One region of the Streptomyces tyrfis genome, then DNA from elsewhere that is predicted to be linked to it. Evidence: riboswitches for the same ligand, from Rfam matches in the RefSeq annotation. Region 1 holds a riboswitch; each other region holds the start of a gene.
The links. A riboswitch is a leader RNA that binds a small molecule or an ion and turns the genes downstream of it on or off. The one in region 1 is predicted to bind cyclic di-AMP.
Positions count from the first base shown of each region.

Region 2: it holds a riboswitch for cyclic di-AMP, as region 1 does, so the genes downstream of both, WA762_RS03825 (M23 family metallopeptidase) here and WA762_RS11890 (C40 family peptidase) in region 1, are expected to answer to the same signal.
Region 3: it holds a riboswitch for cyclic di-AMP, as region 1 does, so the genes downstream of both, WA762_RS14875 (LysM peptidoglycan-binding domain-containing protein) here and WA762_RS11890 (C40 family peptidase) in region 1, are expected to answer to the same signal.

Region 1 is NZ_JBAGJZ010000012.1:69,550-76,917, forward strand. It holds gene WA762_RS11875 (8-amino-7-oxononanoate synthase) at 2-1,144, shown strand; gene WA762_RS11880 (hypothetical protein) at 1,137-1,442, opposite strand; gene WA762_RS11885 (ATP-binding protein) at 1,795-2,226, shown strand; gene WA762_RS11890 (C40 family peptidase) at 2,351-2,824, opposite strand; cyclic di-AMP (ydaO/yuaA leader) riboswitch at 2,828-2,991, opposite strand; gene WA762_RS11895 (hypothetical protein) at 3,364-3,672, opposite strand; gene WA762_RS11900 (ATP-dependent Clp protease proteolytic subunit) at 3,680-4,318, opposite strand; gene WA762_RS11905 (hypothetical protein) at 4,632-4,754, opposite strand; gene WA762_RS11910 (S8 family peptidase) at 5,293-7,368, shown strand, end outside.
Region 2 is NZ_JBAGJZ010000003.1:145,718-153,085, reverse strand. It holds gene dxs (1-deoxy-D-xylulose-5-phosphate synthase) at 1-1,710, shown strand, start outside; gene WA762_RS03845 (aspartate aminotransferase family protein) at 1,707-3,101, shown strand; gene WA762_RS03840 (helix-turn-helix domain-containing protein) at 3,264-3,872, shown strand; gene WA762_RS03835 (DUF6126 family protein) at 3,906-4,073, shown strand; gene WA762_RS03830 (tyrosine-protein phosphatase) at 4,099-4,911, opposite strand; cyclic di-AMP (ydaO/yuaA leader) riboswitch at 5,747-5,900, shown strand; gene WA762_RS03825 (M23 family metallopeptidase) at 5,906-6,796, shown strand; gene WA762_RS03820 (SGNH/GDSL hydrolase family protein) at 6,985-7,368, shown strand, end outside.
Region 3 is NZ_JBAGJZ010000016.1:61,907-69,274, reverse strand. It holds gene WA762_RS14880 (MIP/aquaporin family protein) at 26-871, opposite strand; cyclic di-AMP (ydaO/yuaA leader) riboswitch at 1,584-1,742, shown strand; gene WA762_RS14875 (LysM peptidoglycan-binding domain-containing protein) at 1,745-2,500, shown strand; gene WA762_RS14870 (hypothetical protein) at 2,667-2,987, opposite strand; gene WA762_RS14865 (APC family permease) at 3,349-4,746, shown strand; gene WA762_RS14860 (lytic polysaccharide monooxygenase auxiliary activity family 9 protein) at 4,919-5,509, opposite strand; gene WA762_RS14855 (HEAT repeat domain-containing protein) at 5,875-7,170, shown strand; gene WA762_RS14850 (SMI1/KNR4 family protein) at 7,270-7,368, shown strand, end outside.

The sequences.
Region 1 (7,368 bases):
CATGTCCTACGCCCCGTTCGACTGGATCGACGACGCGGCACGCCGCCGCGCGGACGCCGGACTCGTCCGGACGCTCCGCCCCCGCCCCGCCGCGGCCGAGCTGCTGGACCTCGCGAGCAACGACTATCTGGGGCTGACCCGGCACCCCGAGGTCACCGCGGCGGCGGCCGACGCCGCGCGCCGCTGGGGCGGCGGTGCGACCGGCTCGCGGCTCGTCACCGGCACCACCGCCCTGCACGCCGAACTCGAACACGAACTGGCCGCGTTCTGCGGGTTCGAGGCAGCGCTGGTGCTGTCGTCGGGGTACGCCGCGAACCTGGCCGCCCTCACCGCGCTCACCGGCCGGGGCTCGCTGATCGTGTCCGACGCGGGCAACCACGCGTCGATCATCGACGGCTGCCGGTTGTCCCGGGCCGAGACCCTCGTCGTCCCGCACGCCGATCCCGACGCCGTGCGCAAGGCCCTGCGGACCCGCGAAGGGCGGGCCCTCGTGGTCACCGACTCGGTCTTCTCGGTCGACGGCGACGCCGCACCGCTGACCCCCCTGGCCCGAGTGTGCCGGGCGGAGGGGGCGGCGCTGCTCGTCGACGACGCACACGGCCTGGGTGTGCTGGGGGAGGGCGGCCGGGGCTCGCTCGCCGTCGCGGGGCTCGCCGGCGACGAGGGCGTGGTCGCCACGCTCACCCTCTCCAAGTCCCTGGGAAGCCAGGGCGGGGTGGTCCTCGGCCCCGCCCGGGTGATCGAGCACCTCGTCAACACGGCCCGGACGTTCATCTTCGACACCGGCCTGGCCCCGGCCGCCGTCGGCGCGGCCCTCGCCGCCCTGCGCGTGCTCGCCCGGGAGCCGGGGCGCGCCGCCCGGGTCCGCGCGGTCGCCGCCGGGCTCTTCGAGCGGCTCACCGCGGCCGGTCTGACGGCGGTGCGCCCGGACTCGGCGGTGGTCTCGGTACGGGCCCCTTCGGCGGACGCGGCGGCCCGCTGGGCGGCCGACTGCCGTGAAGCGGGGATCGCCGTAGGGTGCTTCCGTCCGCCGTCGGTGCCCGACGGAGTCTCCCGGCTGCGGCTGACCGCGCGCGCCGATCTGACGGACGAGCAGGTCGACGCGGCGGTGGAGACCGTGCGGCGGACCGCTCCGGTCAGCTGACCGGAGCGCGGCACGGACCGGAGACGAACGAGGCCCGGTCCGCCGCCGCGGCGAACCGCGGCGGCGGACCGGACACGCACCTGGAGTCCGGGGCGGACAGCCGGCCGGCACCGGACGGGCCGGTCTCCACGCACTCGTTCAGCCCCGTGCTGCGGCTGCTCCGCCGCCGGCGCGGTTCGTGCCGAGCGGAGAAGTCCGACGTGACGACCTCCTCGGGCGGACCGGCCAGGAGCGTGCGCGGCCCCGCGCCGGCCACGCCGTACGTGTCCAGCAGCCGGTTCACCTCGGTCGGCCGCATCCCGCCGCCCGGCCCTGACGCGGTTGATCGCCGACTGGTGTCGGCCGACTGTCCGCGCGGTCTTCCGGCGGGTCGGTCCCGAGGCGTGACGCGGGCTCCGGACCTTCTCCCCGGGCTCGCGGCGTCGTACCACGGGTCCGCGCCGGATGCGCGGGCTCCCTCCCTCTCGCGCCGGGCGGTCGGTGCGGCGCGCGCGTGCGGTTTCGCGCGGCCGCGTTCACCGCATCGAGCGACAGATATATGCATATCTTGTGGGATCGGCGTCACAGCGGGTGCGATCAGTGGCAATCTGACGCGAAGCGGAACCAGGACCGGGAACGTGCCGGTCCGGGTGGGAAAGGGGTGGCTCGCCGTGGCAGACCATCAGGAAGCAAGCATCACTCTGCCGAGCGAGCCGGTCTCGGTCCCGGCGGCCCGCAGACACACGTTCCGAGTGCTCACCGAATGGGGCCTGACCGCGGACGACGGCCTCGCCGACGCCGTCCGGCTGATCGTCTCGGAGCTCGCGACCAACGCCGTCCAGCACACCCTCGGCCAGTCGCCCACCTTCACCGTGGAGCTGAGGCTGGAACGGGAGGAGCTGCTGCGCCTCGGAGTGACGGACAGCCACCCGCGCCTGCCCCGACGGCTGCCCGTGGCCGTCCAGCAGGACAACGGGCGAGGCATGGTGATCATCCGGAAGCTGGCCGAGGAGCGCGGCGGCCGACTCCACGTCACCCCCACCGCCGACGGCGGCAAGACGGTGTGGATCGACCTGCCGTGCGGCGGCTCCGCGCGGAGCTGAACGTTTCGCCCGGCCGGCCAGGTCTTACCGGACGGGCCGCCTCCCCGGTGCCGGTGCGGCGCCGTGCGGGGCCCTCCGGCGTGCCGGAGGAGGCCGGAGGACCCGGCCGCCGGAGGGCGAGGCGTCAGCGGACGCGGCCGTAGTAGACGCTCTTCGACCAGATCTTCTCCAGGCGGACGACCGCGCCGGTCCTCGGCGAGTGCCAGATCTTGTTGTGCCCGGCGTAGATCCCCACGTGGTAGACGCTGCGACCGTAGTGGAAGAAGACCAGGTCACCGCGCTGCCGGTGCCGGGCCGAGACATGGCGGGTCTTGTTGTACTGCTGCTGGGCGGTGCGGGGGAGCTTCTTGCCGGCCTTCTTGAACGAATAGACCGTCAGGCCGGAGCAGTCGAACCGGTAGGGGCCGCTCGCCCCCCACCGGTACGGCGCCCCCTTCTTCGACGCCGCGATGTTGAGCGCCTTCAGCGATGGAGCGGCCGCCTGGGCCTCCGTGGCGGCGCCCGGGGCGAGCATGGTGCCCCCGACGGCGGCCAGAGTCAGAACCGAGGCCGTACCGGCCCGGGCGAGCAGAGACGGGACATGAACCTGCGCAGTCATGCGCAACCCTTCGTCAGCCGCCTGTGAAGGATGACCTGTCGGGTTCGGGCTGGCGAAGTTGCCCGGCCGCGCTCGGCGGCTTCACCCCGAGGGCCGACCGTGAACCGGTCGACCCGTTGTGCTCGGGTCCTCCACTCCTGCCGATCCACTTCCGTCGACCAGTCATCCGGGCGGCGGCAGGACTCGGCGTCCGCCCGGACCGCCCCGCCGCGGTGGCGGGGGCTTGTCGTCCCAGGGATCTTGACTCACCGACAGTCGTATTTCCGAGCTGAAACGACGATATGTGAGAGTCCTCACGACTGACCTGTTCGAGTGGAGCTGACGTTTTCGAGCACCCGGTTGCGCGTGTGCGCCCGGTGTGCATCAGGCACGTAAGGGCGTATCTCGTGCACCTATCATCCGAAAACCGCAAGTTGGAATTTTGCCTGCAAACGGTGTTTTCTACGCTGAAAGAGTAGGAAAATCGGTTTGATCGTCGGGCGTGTCGTGTGGGGAGGCGGCCGGTTCTCCGGCGGCGGCGACGGCGACCGGACGCGTGCTCAACTCCCCGGAACGGGCGGCAGGGCGATCCGCCCGCACCGCCGCTCCCCGTCCAGCACGCGCAGCGCCCGGGCGAGGGTGCCGGCGTGGAGCCGCGCCTCGCCGCGCTCGTGCATGAGCGTCAGGGCGTCCCGCAGCGCGCCCGCATGCGCGGCCAGTGCCTGCGCGGCGCGCAGCGCGCCGTAGGTGTCGCCGCCGTGCACCGGATTGATCCGGCCCAGCTGATCGACGACTTCGAGGTAGCGGTCGATGAACTCGCCCTCGGCGCGGGTCAGAGCCGGAAGCGGAGGCGTCTCGGGCGTGCGCATCAGTCGCTCACTTCGGACCGGACGGCCGGAGCGACGTCTTCCGGCTCGCCAGGACGTGGTCCGCCAGGCCGTACGCCAGCGCGCCCGGCGCATCGAGGACGAGATCGCGCTCGATGTCACCGGCGACACGCGCGCCGTCGCGGCCCGTGTGACGGGCCAGCAGCGCGACGAGCGTCCGGCGGACCCGTTCCAGCTCCGCCGCCTCGTTCTCCAGATCCGACGGGCGTCCTCGTACCGGCTCGGCGAGGGCGGGCTGACGCAGGATCACCCGGGCCCCGGGCAGCATATGCCGCCGGCCCGGGGCGCCCGCGGCCAGCAGGACGGCGGCGCAGGCCCCTGCCTGGCCCAGGCAGTACGTCTCCACCTCGCAGGCGAGGAACTCCATCGTGTCGTGGACGGCGGTCATGGCCGCGAACGAACCCCCGGGGGAGTTGATGTAGAGCGAGACCGGCAGGTCCGGTGCGGCGTATTCCAGATGGATGAGCTGCGCGATCAGGTCACCGGCCGCGGTGTCGTCGAGTTCGGTGCCGAGGAGGACGATTCGCTCGGACAGCAGCTTGGAGTACGGGTCGAAGGTGCGGGTTCCATGAGCCGTGCGCTCGGTGAACTCGGGCAGTGCGTATCGGGCGGCGGGGCGGAACGACATGGGCTGCCTCTCGTCGAGGGCCTGCGCGGGCCCGTGTCGGGACCGCGTCAGCGCCTGTAAGAAATGTACAGGACGTACAGAAGATCATGATGGGGGTACGTCCTGGTGATCCGCTGAAACGCCCAGGTCGGAGAGTTTTGCCGTTCGCTGAGGGCGGATGTCTCACAGTCCGTCACGATGGCTTGAGCATCAGGCTGCTTCGCCCTCGCTGAAGCCGAGTGGAGCAGTCGGGTGGTCCGAGGCGACGCGGAGGTCACCGGGGCGCGGGCGGACGTGCACCCCGCTCGGTGACGTCGGCGTCGGCATGCCCGGATCATGCGGCGAGGGCGACGCCCGGCGCGCCGTTGGCGGCGGGAAGCGTGGGGTGCGCGTCGTAGAGCCGGACCTTCCACGGCTCCAGCTCCCGGCTTCCGCCGCGGCGAGCGGGCGGGCTCACGCAGTTGGCGAGTCGTGGGCGACTGGCCGAGGCGGTCGACGAAGGTGTGGCCGGAGGGCGCGGTGACGAGGCGGGTCGAGCGGGCAGTCCTGGGCGCCCGGCACGGGAACTCACCCGACGAACCAGCGCGCGGCCCTTCGCCCGCGGAGATCCCAACGCGTTCGACGCGTCCGTGACGCTTCCCGTTCCGTCCCGCGTGGGTCGCACGCGTGCGGGGTCGTACTGCGATTCCGGCAGCTCGGGGGTTCTGTGCGCAGTCGGATTCCCCGGGTCGTCTCGGGTCCGTGCTCAACGCGTCCGGCCGTCCCGACGCGACCGGCGCGTCGGCAGGAAGTGCCGCCCGAAGAAGAATCTGACGAGCCGTCACCAGTACTGCCCGGGCTGGCCATACGTGGTGGAGCGTTGTTACACAACGATCATTGAGTGCCTCCGAGCGCCCCCGGAATACTTCAAGCCCCGGGGGTCGCACGAGACTTCGAGAGCACCCCGTCCGGGCCGGGCCCTCGCCCGCCCGATTCACTCCTGAGCAGGGGCAATCTTGCGTAAACGATCAAAACAGGCGTATGCCGTCGTGGCTGCGGCCGCCGTCGTCCTGACGGCGGGCATGACCGGCCCGGCATCGGCGGGGACCAGCGGCCCGGACCCGGCGGTCCCGAGCGCCGTCAAGGGCACGGGGGCGGTCGGCAAGGCCGTGCGCACCGTCACCCTGATAACCGGTGACCAGGTTCTCGTGGACTCCCGCGGCCGGGTCGGCGGTATCCAGCGGGCGAAGGGCAGACAGGACATGCCCTTCTTCACCTGGACCTACGACGGCCGCACCTATGCGGTGCCGCGTGATGCCCGGCGGCTGATCGCCGACGGCACGCTGGACCAGCGGCTGTTCGACGTCACCGGACTCGCCGAACCGGAGAGCCTCAAGGCCAACCGGGCCGGCCTCAAGGTGATCGTCGGCTACCGGGGGTCGGCGGCCGGTTCCGCCCGCGCCGAGGTGCGTTCCTCCGACGGCACCACCGTCCGCCGGACCCTGTCGGCCCTCGACGCCGACGCCGTCACCAGCACCACCGACAGCGCGGGTTCCCTGTGGGACGCGCTGACCCGTCGGCGGAGCGACGGTTCGGCGGCCAAGGCCTCCGGCATCGCGCGAATCTGGCTGGACGGCGTACGGAAGGCGTCGCTCGACCACAGCACCGGCCAGATCGGCGCTCCGGCGGCCTGGGCCCGCTCCTACGACGGCACCGGTGTGAAGATCGCCGTCGTGGACACCGGAATCGACGCCACCCACCCGGACCTGGCGGGCCGGGTGGTGGCGGAACGGAACTTCAGCGGCTCCCCGGACGCCCGGGACCGGGTCGGGCACGGCACGCACGTGGCCTCCGTCGCCGCCGGTACGGGGGCCAAGGACGCCCGGTTCAAGGGCGTGGCGCCCGGGGCCCGGTTGATCAGCGCCAAGGTGCTGGACGATCAGGGCAACGGTGACGACTCCAGCATCCTGGCGGGGGTCGACTGGGCCGTCGCCCAGGGGGCCGACATCGTCAACATGAGCCTGGGCAGCCCCGACACCCCGGGGATCGACCCTCTGGAGGCCCAGGTCGACAAGCTCTCCGCGGAGAAGGGCGTCCTGTTCGCGGTGGCCGCGGGCAACAGCGGGCCGGGCCGGGGCACGGTCGCGTCCCCCGGCAGCGCCGACGCGGCGCTGACGGTCGGCGCCGTCGACGACGACGACCTGATCGCCGACTTCTCCAGCGTCGGGCCCCGCACCGGGGACGGCGCCGTCAAGCCCGACATCACCGCACCGGGCGTGGAGATCACGGCGGCGGCGGCGAGCGGCATCCCGGACCAGAACCCTCCCGGATACGTCGGCATGAGCGGCACGTCGATGGCGACCCCGCACGTCGCGGGCGCCGCGGCGATCCTCAAGCAGAAGAACCCCACCTGGACGGGCGCACAGATCAAGGCGGTCCTGACGGGCTCGGCCAAGGGCGGCTCCCACTCGGTCTTCCAGCAGGGGGCGGGCCGGCTCGCCGTCGACAAGGCGATCGACCAGACGCTCGTCTCCGAACCGGCCTCGGTCGCCCTGGGCACCCAGCAGTGGCCCCACACCGACGACACACCCGTCGGCAAGCAGGTCAAGTACCGGAACAGCGGCACCACCGACGTGACGCTGGACCTGTCGCTGGAGGCACCCACCGGCGGGGACGAGAAGCCCGCCCCGGCCGGGTTCTTCACCCTCGGGGCACAGCGGATCACGGTCCCGGCGGGCGGCACCGCCGCCGTGGACCTGACGGCCGACACCCGGCTCGGCGGCACGGTCGACGGCTCGTACTCGGTCACGGTCGTCGCGACCGGAGGCGGCCGGAGCGTGCGCACCGCGGCATCGGTGGAGCGCGAGGCCGAGTCGTACGAGGTCACCTTCAACACCCTCGGACGGGACGGTGCGGCCAGTGCCAACTGGCAGGCCGACCTGAAGGGCTACAGCGGGTCCGCCGCGGGCCGTCGGTTCTTCCCGGACCTGTCGTCGGGCTCCGCCACGGTCCGACTGCCGCGAGGCACCTACAGTCTCGCCGCCGACATGCTGGTCGACCCCGCTGCCCCGGCCAAGGGCATCGACCTGATC
Region 2 (7,368 bases), on a different contig from region 1:
CGCATCCTGTGGGACACCGGCCACCAGAGTTATGTGCACAAACTGCTCACCGGCCGGCAGGACTTCTCCAAACTCCGGGGCAAGGGCGGCCTGTCCGGCTACCCCTCCCGCGCGGAATCCGAGTACGACGTCATCGAGAACTCGCACGCCTCCACCGTGCTCGGCTGGGCCGACGGCCTGGCCAAGGCCGACGAGATCCTCGGCAAGGACGACCACGTCGTCGCGGTCATCGGGGACGGCGCGCTCACCGGCGGCATGGCCTGGGAGGCGCTGAACAACATCGCGGCCGCGCGGGACCGGCCGCTGATCATCGTGGTCAACGACAACGAACGGTCCTACGCCCCGACGATCGGCGGCCTCGCGGACCACCTCGCCACCCTGCGCACCACCGACGGCTACGAACGCTTCCTCGCCTGGGGCAAGGAGGTGCTCCGGCAGACCCCGGTCGTCGGGCAGCCGCTGTACGAGTCGCTGCACGGCGCGAAGAAGGGGTTCAAGGACGCGTTCGCCCCGCAGGGCATGTTCGAGGACCTCGGCCTGAAGTACGTCGGGCCGGTCGACGGCCACGACATCGCGGCGGTGGAGTCCGCCCTGCACCGGGCAAAGCGCTTCCACGGACCGGTGCTGGTGCACTGCATCACCGAGAAGGGCCGCGGCTACCCGCCCGCGCTGCGGGACGACGCGGACCACTTCCACACCGTCGGCGCCATGGACCCGCTGACCTGCGCACCGCTCGTCCCCGTCGAAGCCCCGTCCTGGACCTCGGTGTTCGGGGACGAACTGGCCGCGATCGGCGCCCGGCGGCCGGACGTCGTGGCCGTCACCGCGGCGATGCTGCACCCCACCGGACTGACGAAGTTCGCCGAGGCGTTCCCCGACCGGGTGTGGGACGTGGGAATCGCCGAACAGCACGCGGCGGTCTGTGCGGCGGGCCTCGCCACCGGCGGACTCCACCCGGTCGTCGCCGTGTACGCCACCTTCCTCAACCGGGCCCTCGACCAGGTGCTGATGGACGTGGCGCTGCACCGCTGCGGGGTGACGTTCGTCCTCGACCGCGCCGGGGTCACCGGCCCCGACGGGCCGTCCCACAACGGGATGTGGGACATGTCCGTGCTCCAGGTCGTCCCCGGACTGCGCATCGCCGCCCCGCGCGACGCCGTCGAGCTGCGCGCCCAGCTCCGCGAGGCCGTCGACGTCGACGACGCCCCCACCGTGATCCGCTTCCCCAAGGAGTCGGCGGGGGAGCCCGTCCCGGCCGTCGGCCGGATCGGCGGCATGGACGTCCTGCACCGGGCGGACGACCCCCAGGTCCTGCTGGTCGCCGTCGGGGCGCTGGCCCCGGTGTGCCTGGGCGCCGCCGGCCTGCTGGCCGAGCGCGGCGTCCGCTGCACCGTCGTCGACCCGCGCTGGGTGAAACCCGTCGACGCCCGGCTGGCCCCGCTCGCCGCCCGGCACCGGCTGGTCGCCGTCGTCGAGGACAACAGCCGCACCGGCGGAGTGGGCTGGGCCGTCGGGCAGGCGCTGCGGGACGCCGGGACGGACGTACCGCTGCGGACGTTCGGCATCCCCGAGCGGTTCCTCGCCCACGGCAGACGCGCCGAGGTGCTGGCGGACATCGGGCTCACACCGGTCGAGATCGCCGGACGGATCGGCGACGCCCTGGCCATCACCGGGGGAGCGGCCGCACGCACGGAGGAGGGCACGGAATGAAGGACGACGAACCCAAGGGCTTCGACCTCGCGCGACTCCTCGCGGAGCGCGGCGCCGAACGCTACGAACTGCACACCAGGCACCTCAACCACCAACTGCCCCGGATGCTGCGCACCATCGGCTTCGACCAGGTCTACGAGCGCGCCGAGGGCGCGTACTTCTGGGACGCGGACGGCGCCGACTACCTCGACATGCTCGCCGGATTCGGCGTGATGGGCCTCGGCCGCCACCACCCCGTCGTCCGCAAGGCGCTCCACGACGTCCTCGACGCCTCGCTCGCCGACCTCACCCGCTTCGACTGCCAGCCGCTGCCCGGACTGCTCGCCGAGAAGCTGCTGGCGCACAGCCCGCACCTGGACCGGGTCTTCTTCGGCAACAGCGGCACCGAGGCCGTGGAGACCGCCCTGAAGTTCGCCCGGTACGCCACCGGCAGGCCCAGGATCCTCTACTGCGCCCACGCCTTCCACGGGCTGACCACCGGCTCGCTGTCGGTCAACGGCGAGAGCGGCTTCCGGGACGGCTTCGCCCCGCTGCTCCCGGACACCGCCGTCCCCCTCGGGGATCTCGACGCGCTCGCCCGCGAGCTGCGGCGCGGCGACGTGGCGGCGCTGGTCGTCGAGCCGATCCAGGGCAAGGGCGTGCACGCGGCCCCGCCCGGCTATCTGCGGGCCGCGCAGGAACTGCTGCACCGGCACCGGGCGCTGCTGATCGCGGACGAGGTGCAGACCGGGCTCGGCCGGACCGGCGACTTCTACGCGTACCAGCACGAGGAGGGCGTCGAACCCGACCTGGTCTGCGTCGCCAAGGCCCTCTCCGGCGGCTATGTGCCGGTCGGGGCGACCCTCGGCAAGGACTGGATCTTCAAGAAGGTCTACTCCTCGATGGACCGGGTCCTGGTGCACTCCGCGAGCTTCGGGTCCAACGCCCAGGCGATGGCCGCCGGACTCGCCGTCCTCGCGGTGATGGAGGACGAGGAGATCGTCGCGAACGCGCGCCGCACCGGCGATCTGCTGCGCGGCCGGCTGGCCGCGCTGATCGACCGTTACGAGCTGCTGCACGAGGTGCGCGGGCGCGGGCTGATGATCGGGATCGAGTTCGGCCGCCCGTCCTCGCTGAAGCTGCGCGGCCGCTGGACGATGCTCCAGGCGGCCCGCAAGGGCCTCTTCGCGCAGATGGTGGTGGTGCCGCTGCTCCGCAAGCACCGCATCCTCACCCAGGTCTCGGGCGACCACCTCGAGGTGATCAAGCTGATTCCGCCGCTGGTGATCGGGGAGCCGGAGGTCGACCGGTTCGTCACGGCGTTCACCGCGGTGATGGACGAGGCGCACAGCGGCGGGCTGATGTGGGACTTCGGCAGGACCCTGGTGAAGCAGGCCGTCGCCCAGCGCTGACCGCGCCGCCCGTGCCGCTCCGGGACTGCCCGCCCGCCGTCCGCCGACGTGGCCGGCCCGGCGCAGGCCCGGTGCGGCCCCGAGGTGGGGGGCGTGCGGCGGGCTCTTTGCCTCAGAGGTAAGAAATTTGCCCCAGAGGAAAGTTTTTGGCCCAATGGGTACATGAACACTCCGGACGGAGCGGTGGCCGACGAGCTGCCCGAGGTCGCGCCACGCCTGCGCGACCTGCGCCGTGCCCGCGGTCTCACCCTGGAGGCCGCGGCCCAGCGGGCCGGGCTGTCGCCCGCCCATCTCTCCCGGCTCGAAACGGGCCGTCGGCAGCCGTCGCTGCCGATGCTGCTCGGTCTTGCCAGAATCTACGGTACGACGGTCTCCGAGCTTCTCGGCGAGACACCCCCCGAACGGGACGCGATCATCCGCGGCGGGAAGTTCGAGGGCGCCGAGGCCGACGGCTGGCAGTACCAGCGGGCCGGCGGCTCCGGCCGGGCGATGCAGGCGCTCCGCGTCCGGGTCCCGCACGGTGCGCAGGGCGACCTGGTGCGTGTGCACCCCGGCGAGGAGTGGCTGTACGTGCTCGCCGGGCACCTGCGGGTGACGCTCGGGGACACCGTGCACGACCTCGCCCCCGGCGACAGCGCGCACTTCGACTCGCTCACCCCACACCGGATCACCGCCGTCGACCACGACGGCGCCGAACTCCTCTTCGTCCACACCCTGCTTCAGAGCCCCGCCGCCGAGCTGTGCCTCGGCGGCGGCGTCCACCATCACTGAGACCGGCCCGGCCGGTTGCCAGAGAGGACTGTCATGTCCGATTCCGAGAACTTCGACCCGCTCGGGTCGACCAAGAAGTACGAGGCCCAGGAGCGGAACTTCCCGCGCGGCGTGGTGATCCGGCTGATCGCCTATCTCATCGCCGGACACGTCTTCGCGGCGTTCCTCTATCTGCTCTTCGCGGTGGCCGGCAAGGGCTGACCACCGCTTCCGGGCGGGGCCGCGGTCAGGCCGTTTCGACGAGCCGGTCGCGCAGCCGCTCACGGGTGCCGGGGGACAGCTCCAGGCCCTCGGTCAGATACCGCTCCGTGTCGCCCCAGGTCTCCTCGATGGCGGCGAAGGCCGCGGCGAGATATTCGGGCTGGGCGCCGAAGAGCGGACTGAGCAGTTCCAGCACCTCGGCCGACATGCCGTCCGCCGAGGTGTCGCTGCGGCGGATCCGGTAACGGCGGTGCGCCTCGTTGGACTTGAGGTAGTCGGCCTCGATGGCGTCGCGCTCGACCCCGACCGCGAGCAGCGACACCGCGATCGTCAGACCGGCCCGGTCCTTGCCCGCCGCGCAGTGCATCAGCGCCGGAACGCTGTCCTCGGCCAGGGCGTGCAGAACCCGGCTGTGCTCGGCGGTGCGGGTCAGCACGATCTCGCGGTACGACGCGATCATCCGCTTCGCCCCCTTGCCGTCCGCGAGCAGCGCGCGCAGCTGACCGATGTCGCCGTCGCGCACCATCCGCCAGAACTCGGCCCCGTCGGCCGGGTCGGAGAGCGGGACGCTGATGTTCCGCACGCCGGGCAGCTCCACGTCGAGCCCGTCGAGCCGGCGGTCGGCGGAGTTGCGGAAGTCGAAGACCGTGTGCAGCCCCAGACCGCTGAGGAAGGCGGCGTCCTCGGCGGTGGCGTGCGCGAGATGACCGCTGCGGAAGAGCCTTCCGTGCCGCACCCGCCGACCGTCCATGGTGGGCAGGCCGCCCACGTCGCGGAAGTTGCGGACGCCCGCCAGTTCGGGCTCCGTCGACGGGATCTGCGGCAGCTGCTGCGTCACAGTGACTCCTGGAGGGTCCGGCCGTCGGCACGAGTCGCCGACAAGGCCACTCCCGCGACGATACGACATGGGTTTCTCATCGGTTCATCAGGCAACCAGTTCATCGTCGCCCTGTCGATACCCGCGCCAGGCCCGTGCCGCCCGGCCGGACGGAACGCCCGGGCCCGCTCCTGACGCCCCGTCCGGCCGGCCGTGGTTCCGGGGCGTGCCGGGAGCCGGATCCGGACCGTTTCCCCGACGGAAAGGGGCGGTGAAGAAATCGATCTTTATCGTGCGCATTCCGAGAGTGCGGAATTCGCGGGCCGGGTGGTGACCGGATTCCGCCGCCGTCTCTCATCCGGCTCCGGTTCGACCCGTCATGAGATGCGAGGTGTTTGCGGGAGGCGAAGGGGGTGCTGTTCGCCCGCGCATGTGATCGACGGACTTCAAAAGGATCTCGGTCGCGGCTTCACGGGCCCGGACCGGCCGGGGCCCCCAGGATTCGCCGACGTTTATGAGGGCCGGCCGGGCGGAGTTTGCGCAGGTCCCGGCACGCGACACCTGTCAAATGTCCATATTGAGGTGATTTGTTGGCCTGTGTGTGCATTGTTTCGTGGGCTGGATTCGCGCTCGTGAGCGGGATCATATCCGTGACCGTGCGTGCCGGTGGGGCGGTCCGTCATTCCCGACGGGATAAGGGAAATTCAAGATCCTGAGCCACGCAGTGTGACCGTAATTCCTCGATGAATTCCCGCCGCCGATTCCTTCTCCGGAATCGGCGGCTTGTTCTCGTCGTCCCGGCTCGCCTACGGTCACCGTCAATCCGGTCGGAACGCCTAATCCTGCCGCCGGTCGGATATCGCACCCGTCGACGCGTGGCAGGAGCGGGGGAACCAGGTAGGCCGCCGACCGAAGAGATCCGGTCGGCTCGGGGTGAAGCCGTGCGAGGCACGGCCGGGCATCTCCAGCCCGAACCCGACAGCTCACCTCGCAGGCGCCGGAGAGGAAGCGCACCATGCCCATCTCGGGTAACCACCGTCGTACCAAGTCCAGCGTCATCGCCCGGGGCGTCGCCGCCGCGGGCGTCGGCGCCGCCGTGATCGCCCTGCCGCTGTTCGGAGCGGCCGGCGCCCACGCCGCCACCCCGGCCTCGGCCCCCGCCGCCGCGCACACCGTCCCGGCCCAGCGGGCCGCGGAGAAGCCGGCCGCCATCACGTACTCCGTCGTCGCCGGCGACTACCTGTCCAAGATCGCCGCCGAGCACGGCGTCGAGGGCGGCTGGCAGAAGCTGTACCAGGACAACCGCGAGGTCATCGGGGACGACCCGAGCCTGATCCACCCCGGAGCGAAGCTGACGCTCGGCGCCCAGGGCTCCTCCCACTCCGCGCCCGCCGGCGGCGGCGCGGGCGCCGCCCTGCCGTCGAAGGCGCTCTCCGCGCCGTCGGTGGCCGCCGCGGCCAAGGCCGCGACCGCCTCCGCCCCGGCAGCCCGGAGCAACGCCTCCGGCTACGTCCACCCGGTCCCCGGCAACCACACCACCGGATACCGGGCCTCCGGATCCAACTGGTCCAGCGGCAGCCACACCGGAATCGACTTCCCCGTCTTCACCGGCACCAGCGTGAAGGCCATCACCTCCGGCACCGTCGTCACCGCCGGCTGGGGCGGCGCGTACGGCAACCAGGTCGTCATCAAGCACCCCGACGGCCGCTACTCGCAGTACGGCCACCTGTCCTCGATCTCCGTCTCGGCCGGCCAGTCCGTGACCGCCGGTCAGCAGATCGGCCTCTCCGGCTCCACCGGCAACGCCACCGGACCGCACCTCCACTTCGAGGTCCGCACCGGACCGGCGTACGGCTCGGACATCGACCCGATCGCCTACCTCGCCGCGCACGGCGTCTACGTCTGAGCCGAACGGCCGGACGGCGGGCGGGCCCGGGCACGACCCGGGCCATGCGAAGGGGCGGTGCGCTGCGGCGCACCGCCCCTCTCCGTTATTCCCGGCGTCGCGGCCCTCGTCGGGTGGTCTATCTCACCACCCGTCAACCCCTTATTACGGTCGCGTAGGTCACATTCGTCGGTGCAGGATAAGCGGTTGTGGCAGACGATTCGAGAAAAACACAACGTGGCGTCATCGACCGACAAGGCGCCATCGGGTCGTACGCGGCGATCGGCGACAGCTTCACCGAAGGAGTCGGAGACCCCGGCCCGGACGGGACCTACGTCGGCTGGGCGGACCGATTCGCGGTACTTCTCGCGGACCAGCTTCCGGACCCCGACGAGGCGACGGGCGCCCAGGGCCCCACGCACGCGGACTTCCGGTACGCCAACCTCGCCGTACGCGGCCGCCTCCTCGACCAGATCGTCGCGGAGCAGGTGCCGCGCGCCAAGGACCTGGCCCCCGACCTGGTGACCTTCTGCGCGGGCGGCAACGACATCATCCGGCCCGGCACCGACCCGGACGACGTGGCCGAGCGCTTC
Region 3 (7,368 bases), on a different contig from region 1:
CCGCGTCCGGCGCGGGAACCGGTCGTCACCTCTCCGGTGGTGCGGGGATCCGGCCCTCCGGCTCCGGCTCCGCCGCGGGGATGAAACGGCCGACGAGGTGCGTGTAGAGGAGGGCGCCGAGCGGGCCGCCCACGAGCGGACCCACGATCGGCACCCAGAAGTAGAGATTCCCGTACTGGTCCCGCCACGCCCCTCCATAACCCGTCAGAAAACTTGCCAGCCGGGGCCCGAGGTCGCGTGCGGGATTGATCGCGTAACCGGCGTTGGTTCCGAAAGCCATGCCGATGGCCACCACGACGAGACCCACGACGAACGGGCCCATATTGGCGCCCGGCGCCGTATTGAGAAGATCCGTGACCGCGAAGATCAGCAATACCAGAATGGCCGTCCCGATGATCTGGTCCCGGAACGCTCCCCATTCGGTGACGGGTAGTTCGATATTTCCGTTGGCGGGCAGGGTCGAGAAGACGGCCTGCGTCTTGACGGTGTGCCCGGGATCCACCCGGGCCAGTGCCTCGGTGTAATTCCAGCGCACCACGAGGGCGCCGACGAAGGCGCCCGCGAGCTGAGCGAGGGAATAGGGGACGACCTTTCGCCAGGGGAATCCCTTGAACGCCGCGAGCGAGACCGTCACGGCGGGATTGAGGTGGGCGCCGCTCAGCCTGCCCGCCACATAGACGCCCAGGGTGACCCCGAGGCCCCAGGCCCAGGCGATGCTGTCGTGGTTTCCCAGCCCGCCGCGGGGGTCGGTGAGCGCTCCGCCGGCCGCGACCTGGGCCACGACGCCACAGCCGAAGAGGATGAGGACCATCGTGCCGGTGAATTCCGCCGCGAGTTCCCCGAGCAATCCCGACAACCTGCGCCGCTCCATGGGGATCTCGCTTCCTGTCAGATCACGACCTTTGGCGGCATTGATCCAGAAACGAGCGTAGGCGCGCGGATGCGGCTCCGCACGCCGTGCGGAGCAGTCGCGTGACGCCGGCCGGCCGGGCCGCGACGGCCCGACCGTCCCGGCGGGGCGGTGGCGCGCTGGGCCCGGCGATGACGTTCCCGCTGGTCATCGCGCCGCCGGCCGGGCTGCGACCGACGGGCGGCCCGCATGGGCGCGACGGTCGAGAGGGCCGCCGCCCGGGCCGGGCCGTGCACCCGGGCGGCGCAACGGGGCGACCGCTCCCGGGCCGGGCGGGTGCCCCGGGAGCGTGGGTGAGGACTGGACGGCGGCCGCATCGGCGTCCGCTCCCAGGGGGGGGTGAATGTCCGGTTTTGAGCATATTTATGGTGAATTACATTTTTGGTCAGTAAAGGCGCTTTAGGTGCGTGCTGCGGCATTTGAGGGTGATACGAAAAGTCCCTTTTGTCGCCACGTGGCGTGAGTCACGAAAAGGCCAGCCGGATGACCCGGTCCGGAGCCCGGACCCTTTCTGGGCAAGGAAAGTTGGCCCCGCCGTGTGAGGTGGATTACTGCGAATTCCATGAATTGATCTTGCGGATCAATTGTGATCAATAAATAGGGACTTGTTTCGTTCTGCTTTCCTCGCCTACGGTCACGGTCAATCCGGACGGAACGCCGAATCCTGCCGCCGTCCGAGAAACCGACCCACTCACGTACGGCAGGAGCGGGGGAACCAGGTAGGCCGCCGGTCCGGTATCCGGAACGGCTCGGGGTGAAGTCGCATTCGTGCGGCCAGACATCTCCAGTCTGAACCCGACAGCTCACCTCGCAGGCGACGGAGAGGAATTCGTCATGACCGCAACGGGTACGTACCGTCGCCGCTCGACCATTTCGCTGAACCGCCGCCTCGTCGCCGCGGCGACGGGCGGAGTCGCCCTGGTGCTTCCGCTGATCGGAGCCGGATTCGCCTCGGCCGCCCCGGCGCAGGCCGCCGAGAAGACCTCGGTGTCGGCCGTCTCCACGGTCGGAACCGCGTCCGCGCCGAAGGGCGCGGCCGTCACGCATTCCGTGATCGCCGGAGACAGCCTCTCCACGATCGCGCGGGACTACTCCCTCGAGGGCGGCTGGCAGAAGCTGTACCAGGACAACCGGGAGGTCATCGGCGCGAACCCCGCCCTGATCCACCCGGGCATGAAGCTGACCGTCGGCGCCCAGGCCGGCTCCAAGGGCCCCGCCGGAATCTCCGCCGCCCCGGTCGCCGCCGTCAAGACCGCCCCCGTCGCCTACACGAACGACCTGGACGGCTGGATCAGGGAAGCGCTCGCCATCATGTCCGAGCACGGCATTCCCGGCAGCTACGACGGCATCCACCGCAACATCATGCGCGAGTCCTCGGGCAACCCCCGGGCCATCAACAACTGGGACTCGAACGCCGCCGCCGGCATCCCGTCCAAGGGCCTCCTCCAGGTCATCGACCCGACGTTCCGCGCCTACCACGTGCCCGGCACCGCGCTCGACAGCTACGACCCGGTCGCCAACATCACCGCGGCCTGCAACTACGCCGCCGACCGGTACGGCTCGATCGACAACGTGTTCGGCGCGTACTGACGCACCCCCGGCCCGGCCCCGCGCCGGCCCCGGAACCGACGGGACGCGCCCCTTCGGAGAGCCGCACGGCTCCCCGGAGGGGCGCGTCCCGTCATGGCGCACCCGCCCCGTCGCGCCGCCCGCCCCCGCCCGCACCCGGACGGGGGCGCGCCTCGTGCGGCGTGCCTCATTCCTGGGCGCGCTCCGCCGGGCGCTGCGGCCGGCCGCCGAGCGGCGGTCTGGGAACCTTCGCCGCCGCGCCCTCCCGGACGGACCGCACCGCCGCCTCGTGCAGACGCCGGCTGTCCTCCTCGGAGCAGCAGGGCACCGGGCTGCCCGACATGGTGAACCAGTCGATCGCGCCCGTGTACTGCACCGTCACCTGGGCCGTGTCGTCCGCCCAGGTCGTATGCACGGTCAGGTCCCCGGTCAGGACCCCGACCTCGTCCGTGAGCACGCCGCCGTGCCCGGAGAAAACACCACGAGTCGTCCATGACGCCCAAGCCATGCATCCAGGCTGGCACCTGATCGGAGGATCCGCGACCCGCGGAACGGCCCACGACCGCCGGGCACTCGACGCCCCGGGTGCCGTCGCCCGTCCGGAATCCGGAACGGGCGGAACTTTCCCCGCGGGGCCGGCTGCGGTTCCCGTACTCCCGGACACCCCGCGACTAGAAGCCCGAAGAAGCTCAAACCGTCGAAACGGATCACCGGGACAACGAATTCCGAAGGTAAACGGCTCTTGACCTATGGAACTCGTCAAGATTGCATGTTCGCGCCGGGAGTGAAGAGAACACACGCCACGTCCTCGTCTGGAGGCGATACCGCTCCCGTGCTCGTACATCACACCTGTTGATCGGAAACGCACGATGACCGAAACGCTCAGCGCTCCCCAGGCGCTCGCGCCGGCGACCGGCCCCACCCCGCAGAAGCTCAAGCGTTCCATCGGCGTCGTGGGCGGGACACTGCTCACGCTGTCGTGCGTGACGCCCGCCTCGACCCTCTTCGTGGTCGTGCCGGACCTGTTCTCCACCCTCGGCACGTACACCGCGCTCACCATCGCCGTCGGCTCGCTGCTCTGCATCGCGGTCGCCTTCTGCTACTCGGAGCTGGGCACCCTCATCCCGAGCGCCGGCGGCGAGTACGCGATGGTGTCGACCATGGCGGGCCGACTGGCCGGATGGCTCGTCTTCGTGCTGTCGCTGCTGGTCGTGATGATCGTGCCGCCGGTCATCGCCATGGGGACGGCCGACTACCTCGCCCCCGTCGTGCACATCCCGGCTCCTCTCGCGGGCGCGGGCGTCATGCTGCTCGCCACCCTCGCCGGGCTGCTGGACCTGCGGGCCAACGCCTGGATCACGGGGATCTTCCTGGTCCTCGAAGTGGTCGCGGCGGCCGTCGTCGCCGTCCTCGGCTTCGCCCACTCCGAGCGCGGGGCCTCCGCCCTGGTGCACGGCCAGGTCGCCGCGCCGGACGGCACGGTCTCCACCGTCACCACGATGATGGTGGTCTCGGGGCTCGCGATCGCGCTCTTCATCACCCAGGGCTTCTCCACGGCCGTCTACCTCTCGGAGGAGCTGGAGGACCCGCGCCGCAACGTGGCCCGCACGGTGCTCGCCACCCTGGCCATCTCCTCGGCGGTCATCCTGGTGCCCGTCGTCGCCATCACACTCGGCGCCCCGGACCTGGCGGCGCTCACCTCGGGCGATCTCAACACCATGGTCGCCGCCTGGTCCAACTCGGCCGTCGGCACCTTCGTCAGCCTCTGCGTCGCCCTCGCCATCATCAACGCGGGCATCGTCATGGTCATCCAGAACTCGCGGGTGCTGTTCGCCTCCGCCCGTGACAAGGCGTGGCCCGGCCCGGTCAACGACGCGCTGTCCCGGCTGGGCCGGTTCGGCTCCCCGTGGGTCGCCACCCTCCTCGTCGGCGTCCCCGGCGCGGCGCTCTGCTTCGTCAACCTCGACACCCTGTACGGCGTCACCGGCGTCTCGGTCACCGGGATGTACCTGCTGGTCGCTGTGGCCGCGCTGCTCTGCCGACGCGGCACGCACCGCGAGGTCCCGGCCTGGCGCATGCCGCTGTGGCCGGCCGTCCCTGTGCTGCTCATCGTCGTGCTCGCGTACATCCTGACCCAGCAGGAGGTCGAGTACCTGCTGTGGACCGGCGGCATCACCGCGGTCGCCACGCTCTACTGGGCGCTGTACCTGCGACCCCGGCCCGAGACCCGCTGGCTGGTCAGCATTCCGGAGGACACCCACGTCTGACCGCGCGGGCCGCGAACGCCGAGGCCGCCGCCGCCCCGCCAGGAACATTCCGGGCGGGGCGGCGGCGCGTCGGCCGGCGGCGGGGCCGCCGCCCGTGGGGCGCGGACCGCGGGGGCGCCGGTCCGGGCGCGGCTCGGCCCGGACCGGCGCCCCCGCGGAGTGCGGGACGGACTCAGAAGGTCACGTCCGAGCAGGCGTAGAAGGCGTTGCCGGTGTCGGCGATCGTCCAGACGCCGAGGATGAGGTGCTTGCCCGTCTTCTGCGGCAGCACTCCGGAGTGGCTCACCGTGGAGCCCGGCAGACGGCCGCCGAACGGCACGGTCAGGAACGGCTGCGGCTCCAGGTCGGCCCGGGTGAGCGGCTTGGTCGGGTCGTAGCCGTCCTTGGTGATGTAGTAGCGGAAGTCGGTCGTGGCGTGCCGGGCCTCGATCTGCCACCGGAAGGTGTAGTCCTGCCCGCCGGTGACCTTCGTCGCCGGCCAGTTGCCGCCGCGCGGGTCGTCGAGCTCGGAGAAGCGTCCGATGCCGCCGGCGCAGATCGTGCCGTCGACCGGACCCCGGGCGGGGAAGCCCTTCGGCCCCTCGACGCTCGGCGGCTCCCACTGGATCTGGCCGCAGTTGCGCACGGTGCCGTTGCCGCAGAGCTGCTGACGGCTGATGGGGGAGTCGGTGTACCCGTGGCTCTGGGCGGTGCCGGAGGTGGCGAGGAGGGAGATGCCGGCGATGCCGAGCCCGAGCAGTAACGAGGTGATCCTTCTGCGCATGCTTCGCTCCTGGGGGAGGTGTGGGGGCGCTGCGGGACGGGCGGAGGAGGCGGCGCCCCTCCGCGACGGGTCGTGCCTTCGAACCGGCGTCGTACGGTCCGGCCTCCGGCCGGGCGCCGCCGGCTCGACGACGCGACTTAGGTCTAGACCAAGTTCGAGACTAGCCAGGGGCGGCTGGTCATGTCCATACCAGAATCACGTGCCGCCGCCCGGCGTCGCGCCTCCTCGTGGGCCGGGCACGCGAGGGCCGCTCCTGGCTGACGCTCCGTCAATTCCCGCCGGACCGCGCATCGTCGAACGGCCGGGACGGGAGCCGAACCGGCGAGGGACGCCCCGTTGTCACACCCCTGTGCGACGCTGACGACGTGCTTGCGAAACTCGACACCATCGACTGGGTGGACCTGTCCCACGCCTACGGCTCCGCCGCCGACGTGCCCGACCAGATCCGCGCGCTCCGCTCGGCCGACCGCGCCGTCCGGGAGCGCGCCCTGGGCGAGCTGTACGCGAACATCTTCCATCAGGGCACCCGCTACCAGGCCAGCGCCGCCGCCGTGCCGTTCCTCCTGGAGCTGCTCGCCGATCCCTCGACCCCGGAGCGGTCCGCGGTCCTCGGACTGCTCACCGGCCTGGCGATCGGCTACGACGAGGCGCACCTCCCCGCCGGGTACGCGATCGCCGCCCACCGGGAGGCCGCCGAGGGCGGGCCGGAGCTCATGGCGGACGTCATGTCCCGGATGGCCGCGGAGCGGAACGGGCCCGGAGCCGAGGGCGACGCGCCCGAGGACGAGGACGACGAGGACGCGTACGACGACGAGGACTCGCTGTACGCGTACCTGGGGGAGCTCGACGACCAGGACCAGAACCGGGTGCACGCCTGGTTCGCGCTCGCCGCCTACGACGCCGTGCGTGCCGGGCTGCCGCTCGTCCGCGCCCTGCTCGACGCCGAGGACCCCGGGCTCCGCTCGACGGCCGCCCACGCCCTGGCCTGGTTCCCGGAGGAGGCCCCGGCCGGCGTGCCCGCCCTGATATCCCTGGCCGAGGACCCCGATCCGGTCGTCGCCGCCACGGCCCTGGCCGCCGTCGGCCTGCTCGCCACACCCGGAGCGGAGCGTGTGACGCCCGCGCTGGAGGCCGCGCTGGACGGCCCCGGGGAACTGGTGCGCTGGGGCGCCGCCACGGCGCTGGCCCGGCTGCACGGTCCCGCCGGGGGCCACCACCGGGCCGCCGAGGAGCTCCGCGCCCGGCTGACGGGCCACGGGGAACGAGGCGCCGAGGTCCCGTTCCTCGACGGCGACGTCAGGGGGTACGCGGCGCTGTCGCTCTGCCAGTTCGACGGCGCCGGCGCGGACGCGACCTTCACCGCTCTGCTGGCATCGCTGCCGGACGTCTCCGGGACCGAGGCGCTGCCCGTGGCCGAGGCCGCACTGCGACTGGCGTTCCCCGGCGGCCGCCTGCCCGACCGGACCCCGTTCGCCGCCCTCGACGACCGGCAGCGGCGGCTGCTCCGCGTGCTCGCCGACTCGCCCGGCACCTGGCGGCTGGGCGGCAGATCCTTCGGCAACTTCGCGCTGCTCGTGTCCGGTTACGGGCTGCCGTGCGACGCGGACGCGCTGGCCGCGTACACGACCGGCGCCGCGTCACCGGCCGACCGGGCGCGATGACGCGCGCGAGGTGCGGGGAAGGACGCCCGACTTCCCGCCGGGGCCCCGCTCCCGCCCGCGCCCGCCGTCCACGCGCCGATCCCTGGCAGACTCCCCGTCGTGATCCCTGACCTGGCACAGCTCCGAGACCTGATCGACGGCTCGCCGGACCTCGGCCACGGGCCGGCCGCCGCCCCGCCGGAGGCGGCGATCCGCGAA